2 regions of the Bacillus sp. 05T21 genome follow, and region 1 is predicted to be linked to the other one. Evidence: a T-box and tRNA genes for the amino acid it is inferred to sense, from the RefSeq annotation. Region 1 holds a T-box; the other holds one or more tRNA genes.

What was found. A T-box is a leader RNA that pairs with one kind of tRNA and senses whether it is charged. The one in region 1 lies ahead of serS (serine--tRNA ligase), so its partner is inferred to be a tRNA-Ser.
Region 2: it encodes a tRNA-Ser, which carries the amino acid that the T-box ahead of serS (serine--tRNA ligase) is inferred to sense. The anticodon was not compared.

The regions. Positions count from the first base shown of each region.
Region 1 covers NZ_JBFTMD010000044.1:7,274-12,558, forward strand. The annotation lists gene AC1DKZ_RS31075 (conjugal transfer protein) at 1-978, opposite strand, end outside; gene AC1DKZ_RS31080 (DUF1349 domain-containing protein) at 1,272-1,901, opposite strand; gene serS (serine--tRNA ligase) at 2,001-3,275, opposite strand; T-box leader at 3,361-3,591, opposite strand; gene AC1DKZ_RS31090 (hypothetical protein) at 4,511-5,285, opposite strand, start outside.
Region 2 covers NZ_JBFTMD010000050.1:4,886-10,170, forward strand. The annotation lists gene pdxS (pyridoxal 5'-phosphate synthase lyase subunit PdxS) at 1-311, shown strand, start outside; gene pdxT (pyridoxal 5'-phosphate synthase glutaminase subunit PdxT) at 330-920, shown strand; T-box leader at 975-1,195, shown strand; gene serS (serine--tRNA ligase) at 1,247-2,521, shown strand; tRNA gene AC1DKZ_RS31665 (tRNA-Ser) at 2,676-2,768, shown strand; gene AC1DKZ_RS31670 (sigma factor-like helix-turn-helix DNA-binding protein) at 2,935-3,330, shown strand; gene AC1DKZ_RS31675 (deoxynucleoside kinase) at 3,366-4,034, opposite strand; gene AC1DKZ_RS31680 (deoxynucleoside kinase) at 4,037-4,672, opposite strand; gene AC1DKZ_RS31685 (cysteine hydrolase family protein) at 4,796-5,285, opposite strand, start outside.

The sequences.
Region 1 (5,285 bases):
TAATTTGGCATCAACTAAGACTCTGTACCCTTTATCCTTATCTTCATAAATTCGTAGGTTTTCTAATTTGCTAAATGTCATAATACCTTTTAGTCCATTTGTTATATTGCTTTTTTCAAAGTAGTAAGCAATTTCTTCTGGTGTTCCTTCTGTATACACTTTAAATACAGATTGTAAAAATTGTTCTACTTTTTTTATTTCTGCATCTGTATTAATTTCTCGTCCTTCTGATTTAAATGTAGCCACTTTATAAGATGCCTTTTCTCTCTCTCCATGAACGATTGTAGGATTGTCAGGAATCACCATCTTCCCTTTCTCCATTAAGATTGGAATAGAGAAGTACCTTGTAACTTCTTTAGGTTCTTTTGGTGTATCTGGGGCTTGAGTCGTTCCAGGAGCTGGATTATTTACAGGTTCTAGTTTTTGAATGATTTTCAATGTAACCTCTGCTTCATTTCCTTTTTGCCGAACCTCTACAGCTTCCGACTTAACTAAAGTACTAGAAGCATTTTTTAAAGTATCTCTATTTAATCCTCCTTGCTCATCGGATCCTTCAACTAAATATTTTTCTAATCGTTTTTTCCGTGTTTCAGCTACATTCATATCAACCTTCCAGTTAAAATAATCAGCGGCAAAACTATTGGCATATGCAATTAATTCTGCTTCCGACATTTTAATTTTTACGGGTTCCTCCTTCTTTTCTTGAACAGCTACTGCTCTAGGAGGACCGGCAAGTTGGATAAATGAAAGGGAGCTTCCTGCAAACACGAATCCCATCACACACCAAAATGTAACCTTACCTACTTTTCTTCCTGTTATAGCTGGAACTTTCTCCCTTGTTTTACGTTTCTTCTTTTCTTTAAGTGCTTCTGAATTTTCTTGTTGCATATCTAATATTTCAGTTGTTTTATTCTTTGCTTTTTTAAAGAATGTAAATTTCTTTTTTTCGGCGTCTTCCTGGGACTTCTTTTTTACCATGTCTTCACCTCTCTTTTTAAATGGTTAGGAGATTACAAATTTCATTGTAATTTCCACTAATCAACTATCTACTTTAAGTATGATTTACTTGTTTCGGAAATCTAAGAGAAATAAAAAAAATTTATGTTTTATATCAAAGTTTTTTTAGAATGATTAAAACTAAATATAATGTTTATTAAAGTACATAAAAAAACCAATTCCATTAAGAAATGAAATTGGTTAACATGTAGGCCCTGTTTTCTATAGTAGATACAATTCAATTGGCCTATAGGAGTTATGATAACTTTATACTTTTAATAAACTTTTGTATTATCATCTATATTTTCAATCTTAATAAATCCAAACTCTGCTTCATACCCATCACCTTGTGGACTACAAGCATATATACCAACTTTCATGCATTCTTTTTCTTCAAAAAGGTGAGCCATTCTTATTTGTTTCCATAGAAAACCGTCTAAGGAATAATCAACATAGTAATTATTCCCCCTTCTTGTTATTCGATAATAAAGGGAATTCAAACCTTGCGAAATTTCCTGACTAGACCAATCAGAATAACCATTTTTTGTTACCACAACACCTAATTTATTATTGTCATCAGGTATATACTCAACAGATGCCTTTAACCAAGTATCTTTTGAAAATCGAACCATTAAGCCTGCTTGATCATATCTATTTACTGGTTTAAATTTTACTTTCGTGATTAATCTAAAGTCTCCATTTAATTCATAGTATAAAAAATGTCCATTATCAACTTGAAATTCATAGTGTGTTCTTTGCCAGAAATCTGTCTCTTTGTCGGTTTTGATTATTAACGTTGATTTATTGCTATTAACCTCCCAATGTTTAGGTGGAGAGAACCATTTCAAACTTTTATCAAATTCCGCATCATTAAATTCTTCTATTAGCCTATATTGATTATTCATTAATATTATCTCCTTTACCTTTTATATTTATTATCAAAATGTACTTACACAATAAAATTATTTAATCTTGATATGTAACCTTCCAAAGGAATGTTCTCCTCATTTAATAACTTCTACTCCTCTCATGTATGGTCGCAATACCTCTGGGATTATAACTGAACCGTCTTCTTGTTGATAGTTTTCTAAAATAGCCGCTACTGTACGACCTATAGCTAATCCAGAACCATTTAATGTGTGCACCAGCTCTGGTTTTGCACCATGTGTACGGCGGAAACGAATACCTGCACGACGCGCTTGGAAATCTTCACAATTTGAACAAGAAGAAATTTCACGATATACGCCATAGCTTGGTAACCAAACTTCAATGTCATATGTTTTTGCAGCTGGAAATGCCATATCAGCAGTACATAACGCAATAACACGATAAGGTAACTGTAACAATTGCAATACTCTTTCGGCATTTGCTGTTAATTTTTCTAACTCATCGTATGAATCTTCAGGTTTTGTATATTTGACCATTTCAACTTTACTAAATTGGTGCTGACGAATTAATCCTCTCGTATCACGTCCTGCACTACCGGCCTCAGAACGGAAGCATGGAGTATGTGCTGTAAAATTAATAGGTAAATCTTCACCACTTAAAATTTCATCACGATAATAGTTTGCTAACGGTACCTCCGCCGTTGGAATTAAAGAATAATCAGTGCCTTCTAATGTGAAAACATCTTCTTTAAATTTTGGGAATTGCCCTGTCCCTAATAAACTATCGCTATTTACGATAAATGGTGGAATCACCTCTGTATAACCATGTTCTTCAACATGTAAATCTAACATAAAGTTAGCTACCGCTCGTTCCAAACGTGCTCCCAATCCATTGTAATAGACGAAGCGGCTTCCCGTTACTTTTGCTGCACGTTCAAAATCTAGTAATCCTAATTTTTCAGCAACTTCCCAATGTGGTTTTGCTTCAAATGAAAATTCACTTATTGCTCCCCACTTACGTATTTCAACATTATCATCTTCTGATTCCCCAACAGGCACTGTTTCATTAGGTAGATTTGGTAATGATAGCAATATTGTATTTAACCCTTCTTCTACATAACGCAATTCATCATCTAAATTTTTAATATTTTCTCCCACTTCACGCATTCCACTAATAAGTTCATTAGCATCTTGTTTTTCACGCTTTAAATTAGCAATACGTTCAGATACCTCATTACGTTTATTTTTTAACTCTTCTCCCCTTACTAACAATTCACGACGCTTTTGATCTAATTCCTCAAATTTATCTAACTCAAGAAATTCTCCACCCCGATAAAGTAATTTTTTCTTTACTTCTTCTAAATTTGTACGTAATACTTTTACATCTAACATGTTTTATCTCCTCCTTAATTGCGTAACCAATCTTTTTAAAATTAGGGATTTAACTAGATAAAATACAAAAAACTCCCGTCCCTATAAAAGGGACGAGAGTTAACCCGCGTTGCCACCCTAGTTGAAAGCATAGAAAATATACGCTCTCCACTTAAATTATTAACGGCTTTTAACCGGAAACGATTACTAACTTCACATTGAAGTGTTCCACATTTCGCTCAAGGACGGATTCACAAGTTCCTTCTATCGGTTTACACCACCCACCGACTCTCTATAAGAAAAAATACTTGTTACTATTTCCTTTCATTACTTTTAAACAATATAAATTTTAATTATCACCACTTTACAATAATTCTGTGTATTTATCAAGAAATTATTGTATTTCTAAAAAAAGTACATTTAGATTAGATTTTTTTAAAATAAAGAATAATTCCATTAAGAAATGAAATTAGTTTTACACAGGGTCTATTCTCTATAATAAGTATTACACAATATAAAAACCTAATATAATATATATCTTTAATATATATAAAGAAAAAAGATAAAACTTTTATACAGAGAAAAAATCGTCTTAAAACATTGCTGTGCTAAGGGTTCATAGTTACTCTAGCCGTAAAAAATCATAAAAAGTAAATACTGGGAACGTACTTAATGAGCTGGATGAGGATTAAAAACTACAAAATATCGTAAAGTAGTTATATAAAAACTACATATAATCATCGTTAATTTGATGCGAGTGAATGAATAAATAATAAATGCAAATTTTGCTGATTTATGAACAAACTTTCCACATTTCTTAAAAACTACACACAATTTATTAACAAATTGGTCAAAGTTAGGAACAGAATCCACTTTTTAAACATAACTAACAGAAGTTTTTCTGATTTTAAGTAGATTTAGAGATAGAACATGATAAGAACAGTACTTAAGGCTTTATGTTATACACATTAGGTCAAAATTATTAAGATATCAACAGAATTATAAAAAATATTTCTGCTTTTTTGTAGATGAAATGATATAAAAAGAATGAATATTCAGATTTAAAATCTTAGAAATTGTGAATATCTCCTTTTGTTTCACGTGCAATGTATGTAATTGCATAAAAAATAGAGAGTCGTGATCATTTAAATTGAAAACTTTCTCTCTGTTTTGTTTGAATTAATACACTCTATACGTTACCTCCAACACGAATAGCCCTCTACTTTTGTTTTTTTCAAAAATAGAGAGCTGTATCTTTACATTGCTGGAAGCAGCTGATCAACCGTATGTGGTATTTCACTTGTTGAACGGTAATATGCTTCTAAGGACTGTAGAAACTGAATTAAATCAAAGTCTTCAGGGACCTCAATTACACGAATCTTTTCCTTCGGCAATTTATCAATTTTTTCAATGAACAGTTCACGAATATCACTAGGGATTTGATTTCCTTTATGACCACTAGACTTTAAGAGTTCGCGAATTTCAATTTCTAATGCTGTATATGTGTTAATATTTACTCCTTGTTCATAAGCATATTTTCTAAATAGTGATTCCTCTTGATACTGCATGTAATTACGATGGTAAGCATCTATAGTTACAGGTACAGCATATTTCGCATGAAGCAGGTCATGCGCTTTACGGAATAGCTTTTGAACATTTCGTAAAGAGTATATAGCAAAATGAGTACCAAATTTAAAAATGGCCTCTTCTTGATCATGTTTAGGTATATTGTGTGTAATTAAAGGATAAATTCCAGTTTTAGCAGCAGTGTCTAATACACGATATTGAGAAGATTGCTTTAATAATTTACTTAGCGTATAAACAAGCTTTTTCGGATATCCTTCTTGTCGATCAATCATTTCTCGTAAGCCACGAACCACTTGGCGAATTTGACGGTGACAAGAGTGTTTTAAAACGTTAATAAATTGGTTCATATCCTTTGCAAATTCAGCAATATTCATTTCAACTAACAAGTTCTCAATGAATTTAACTTTACGCTTATATGTATCTCGTGGTGTAAATGGATCACGG
Region 2 (5,285 bases), on a different contig from region 1:
CTTATGAAGTACTACTTGAAATTAAACGCCTTGGTCGCCTGCCAGTTGTAAACTTTGCAGCAGGTGGTGTAGCAACACCAGCAGATGCAGCGTTAATGATGCAACTTGGTGCTGATGGTGTATTTGTTGGATCTGGTATCTTCAAATCAGAGAACCCAGAGAAATTTGCACGTGCAATCGTTGAAGCAACGACTCATTATGAAGATTACGAACTAATTGCAAGCCTTTCTAAAGGATTAGGTAATGCAATGAAAGGTATCGAAATTTCAACGTTATTACCAGAACAACGCATGCAAGAGCGTGGATGGTAATTAAAGGAGATCTTTAAAATGGTGAAAATCGGTGTACTAGGTCTTCAAGGTGCAGTTCGTGAGCATGTAAAATCAGTTGAGGCAAGTGGTGCAGAAGCTGTTGTTGTAAAGCGTATAGAGCAACTTAAAGAGATTGATGGTCTTATTTTACCAGGCGGTGAAAGTACAACAATGCGCCGTCTTATTGATAAGTATGCTTTCATGGAGCCTCTTCGTACATTTGCGAAGTCTGGTAAACCAATGTTTGGTACATGTGCAGGAATGATTCTTCTTGCGAAAACACTTATTGGCTATGAAGAAGTACATATTGGTGCTATGGATATTACGGTTGAGCGCAATGCGTTCGGACGCCAAAAAGATAGTTTTGAAGCTGCACTTTCAATGAAAGGTGTGGGAGAAGACTTTGTTGGTGTATTTATCCGTGCTCCGTATGTTGTAAATGTAGCTGATGATGTTGAAGTACTTTCTATGCATGGCGAGCGAATGGTAGCGGTAAGGCAAGGGCCGTTTTTAGCTGCTTCTTTCCATCCGGAATTAACGGATGATCATCGTGTAACAGCATACTTTGTAGAAATGGTAAAAGAAGCGAAAATGAAAAAAGTTGTATAAGTAACTTGCAACTTGTATAAGATTATAGTAAATTGATGATAACAATTTTATAAAATAAGCGTGTTGATAGGAAGTAGTAACAAATGTTGTTTCTTATAGAGAGTCGATGGTTGGTGGAAATCGATAGAAACAGTTTGTGAATCCATCCTGGAATGGAATGTGGAATATCTTTTGATTAGTAAACATTCCCGGTGAAGAGCCGTTATTTCTACTTGAGAGGAAAGCGGTAATGCTTTCAACTAGGGTGGCAACGCGGGTTAACTCCCGTCCCTTTGTATAGGGACGGGAGTTTTTTGTGTTTTATAAAATAAAAGGAGGAGTATATAATGCTTGATATTAAATTTTTACGTACGAATTTTGAAGAAGTAAAAGCAAAATTACAGCATAGAGGCGAAGATTTAACGGATTTTAGTCGCTTTGAAGAACTTGATACGAGAAGAAGAGAGCTACTTGTTCAAACAGAAGAACTAAAAAGTAAACGTAACGAAGTATCTCAACAAATTTCAGTATTAAAGCGTGAAAAGAAAGATGCGGAAGCTCTAATTCTAGAAATGCGTGAAGTTGGGGAAAAAGTAAAAGATCTTGATAATGAGCTTCGTACAGTTGAAGAAGATTTAGAAAGATTAATGCTATCTATCCCAAATATCCCTCATGAATCTGCTCCAATAGGTGAAACAGAGGATGATAACGTAGTAGCACGTACTTGGGGAGAAGTGAAAGAATTTACTTATGAGCCAAAACCGCATTGGGATCTTGCTACTGATTTAGGGATTCTAGATTTTGAACGTGCTGGGAAAGTAACAGGAAGCCGATTTGTATTTTACAAAGGTGCTGGTGCAAGATTAGAACGTGCTTTGATTAGCTTTATGCTTGACCTTCATACTGATGAGCATGGATATGAGGAAGTATTGCCTCCTTATATGGTAAACCGTGCAAGTATGACAGGAACAGGACAACTTCCGAAGTTTGAAGAAGATGCATTCCGTATTGAAAGTGAAGATTATTTCCTAATCCCGACAGCTGAAGTACCTGTAACGAATATGCATCGTGATGAGATTGTGAGTAAAGAGCAATTGCCGATACGATATGCTGCGTTTAGCTCATGCTTCCGTTCTGAAGCAGGTTCAGCTGGTCGTGATACACGTGGTTTAATTCGCCAACACCAATTTAATAAAGTTGAACTTGTTAAGTTCGTGAAACCAGAAGATTCTTACGAAGAGTTAGAAAAATTAACAAATGATGCAGAGCGCGTGTTACAATTATTAGAGTTGCCATATCGCGTTATGAGCATGTGTACAGGAGATTTAGGATTTACAGCAGCGAAGAAATACGATATTGAAGTATGGATTCCAAGCTATGGTACATATCGTGAAATTTCTTCTTGTAGTAATTTTGAGGCATTCCAAGCGAGACGCGCGAATATCCGTTTCCGTCGTGAGCCAAATGGCAAACCGGAACATGTTCATACACTAAATGGATCTGGTCTTGCAATTGGACGTACAGTGGCAGCTATTTTAGAGAACTACCAACAAGAAGATGGTACAATTATAATTCCAGAAGTTCTTCGCCCTTATATGGGAGGAAAAACAGTTATTAAATAAGTTAAAACATTCATCGGTATGAGTGATTGGTAATTATGGACGTTGTCAGCAGTGTCAAAAAGGAGAGGGGAAGTAAAATTTTCCTTTCCTCATAATTTATTATAGTAGGGTTGACTAACTGTTTTTCTTTTGATATTATATTTGATGTCAATATGGAGGTATACCCAAGTCTGGCTGAAGGGATCGGTCTTGAAAACCGACAGGCGGCGAGAGTCGCGCGGGGGTTCGAATCCCTTTACCTCCTCCAGATATAATTGACAACAGCGCATATAAGTGGAGATTGGAGAACTCGTTACCAACACGTAACGAGTTTTTATTTTAAAACCAATCATAAAGTATGATGTAAGGATATAGTGTCCTTATTACACACTCATATTCCGATGATTATCTTCATAGATATGAAAGGAGTTAACATGGATCTTATTATACAAACGTTTCCTTTAGATGGAAAAACTTTATATTATGTACAATGTCCTGTCTGTAAGAACAATAGAATTTTAAACAGTGGTGCAAATGTGTCGCGCATTATAAGTGATGATACATTCCGTAAACTTTGTGGTTGCACTTGTGATGTAAAACAGGTTGCAAAAAAAGTAGAGGTACCAAAAGAAGCTGAAAAACCAGCTGTGCAAAAAGAAGTAACTCCAAAACGTACAGGGAAATTACTAACAGCAGTAATTAATGGGAAAGAATTGACTGTTAAAGAGATTGCTGAAACATATGATATTAGTACGAGTACTGTTCGTCAGCGTATTAATGCTGGAAAGCCAGAGAGTGAAATTATTGCTCCGACAAAAAAGAAAAAGTAATTTCATAGGAAAACCCGTGCATATGCACGGGTTTTTTATTTTACAAGTTTACGTGTTTGTTTTAAAAAATGTCCAATTTTTTTAATGATTGGTTCGATTGAATCGCCATCTTTTAAAATATCGTATTCATTAATGTTTAATCGTAAAACAGGGCATGAATTAAAGTTATTAATCCAGTTATCGTAACGTCCATGCATCTCTTTCCAATATTCAATTGGTGTTTGCTGCTCCATGGGACGTCCTCGTTCTTGAATACGATCGACAATATCATCAAAAGAACCTTCTAGGTAAATTAATAAGTCTGGATGAGGGAAGTAAGGAGTCATGACCATAGCATCAAATAAACCTTTGTATGTTTCATAATCAGTTTCAGTCATTGTACCCTTTTCGTAATGCATTTTTGCGAAAATACCAGTGTCCTCATAGATAGAACGGTCTTGAACAAAACCGCCACCATATTCGAAAATTCTTTTTTGTTCTTTAAATCGTTCTGCTAAAAAGTAAACTTGTAAGTGAAAGCTCCAGCGTGTGAAATCAGCATAGAACTTGTCCAAATATGGGTTGGAATCTACTTTTTCAAAAGATGTACGATAACCTAAAGCGTTAGCCAATGCAGTTGTCATAGTTGATTTACCGACACCTACTGTTCCAGCAATAGTGATAACTGCATCATTTGGTATATCATATTTTTGCCTTAAATTCATTGTTATTTCGACTCCTTCAAGAGAGTATTTTGAAGAGCTGATAAGATGACATTTAAATCATCAGGATTTCTTACAAAATCCATATCGTCTCCATTAAATTTTAATACCGGAATATCCGGATGGTCCTTTTTGAAAGCATCCATTGCTGTTTCGTAATCTTTTGTAAGCTGTAGCAAGTAATTTGGATCCATATTTTTTTCGAATTCTCTTCCGCGCATGGCAATTCGTTTTTGTAATGTTTCTAGGCTCGCTGTTAAATAAACGATGACATTTGGTACAGGCATATCTTGCGTAAGAATGCGATAAATTTGCATGTACTTATCATATTGAGAATCTTTTAATGTACGGGATGCAAAAATTAAATTTTTAAATATATGATAATCTGCTACTACAGGCTTTCTTTGATTCAAATACTTTATGTTAATATCCTCTAGTTGTTTGTATCTATTACAAAGAAAGAACATCTCTGTTTGAAAACTCCATTCGTCGATGTCTTCGTAGAATTTTCCTAAAAAAGGATTTTCATCAACAATCTCTTTTAGTAAGTGGAGTTGCATGTGAGTTGAAAGTTCCTTCGCAAGTGAAGTTTTTCCAACACCAATTGGTCCTTCAACCGTGATAAATGGTACTCCGGTCACGCTGTTTCCTCCTTTCAATCAGTGATTTACCGTGACTACTAAAAACACAAAACAGAATTATTGTAGCACAAGAGGGGAGCGAGCGGACTAATTTGATATAAAAAGTTAGAAAATAGATATGTATTAATTAAATTTTATTTGGGATGACGGTACAATATTTGCCTTTAATGTGGCTTCCATTATTTTTAAAGCATGTTCATTATCTTGCTCGTTATTAGAAGCGATGCAATCCCGTGGTACATAAAGTGTATAATTTCTCATATGGGCATCATTAGCTGTAAAAAGGATGCATATGTTCCCGGCAATTCCTGTTAAAATGAGATTTTCGATTTTTAAATAACCTAATAAAGAATTCAAAGGTGTTTCATAAAAAGCAGAGTAATGTGGTTTAATAAAAATATAATCGTCAGTATGCGGAGCAATGGCCTCGATAATATTTTTACTATACTCATTTGTACAATGAGTGATAAGTTGATCAATATCAGATCTCCAAAGTTGATAGTGATCATTGACATAAATTATTGGATAGCCCAATGATTTCATGGTGTCCTTTAATTGTAAAATGGGGTTCTTTATAATTTCACATTTCTGTGCCAGGATGGGTCCGTGGGAG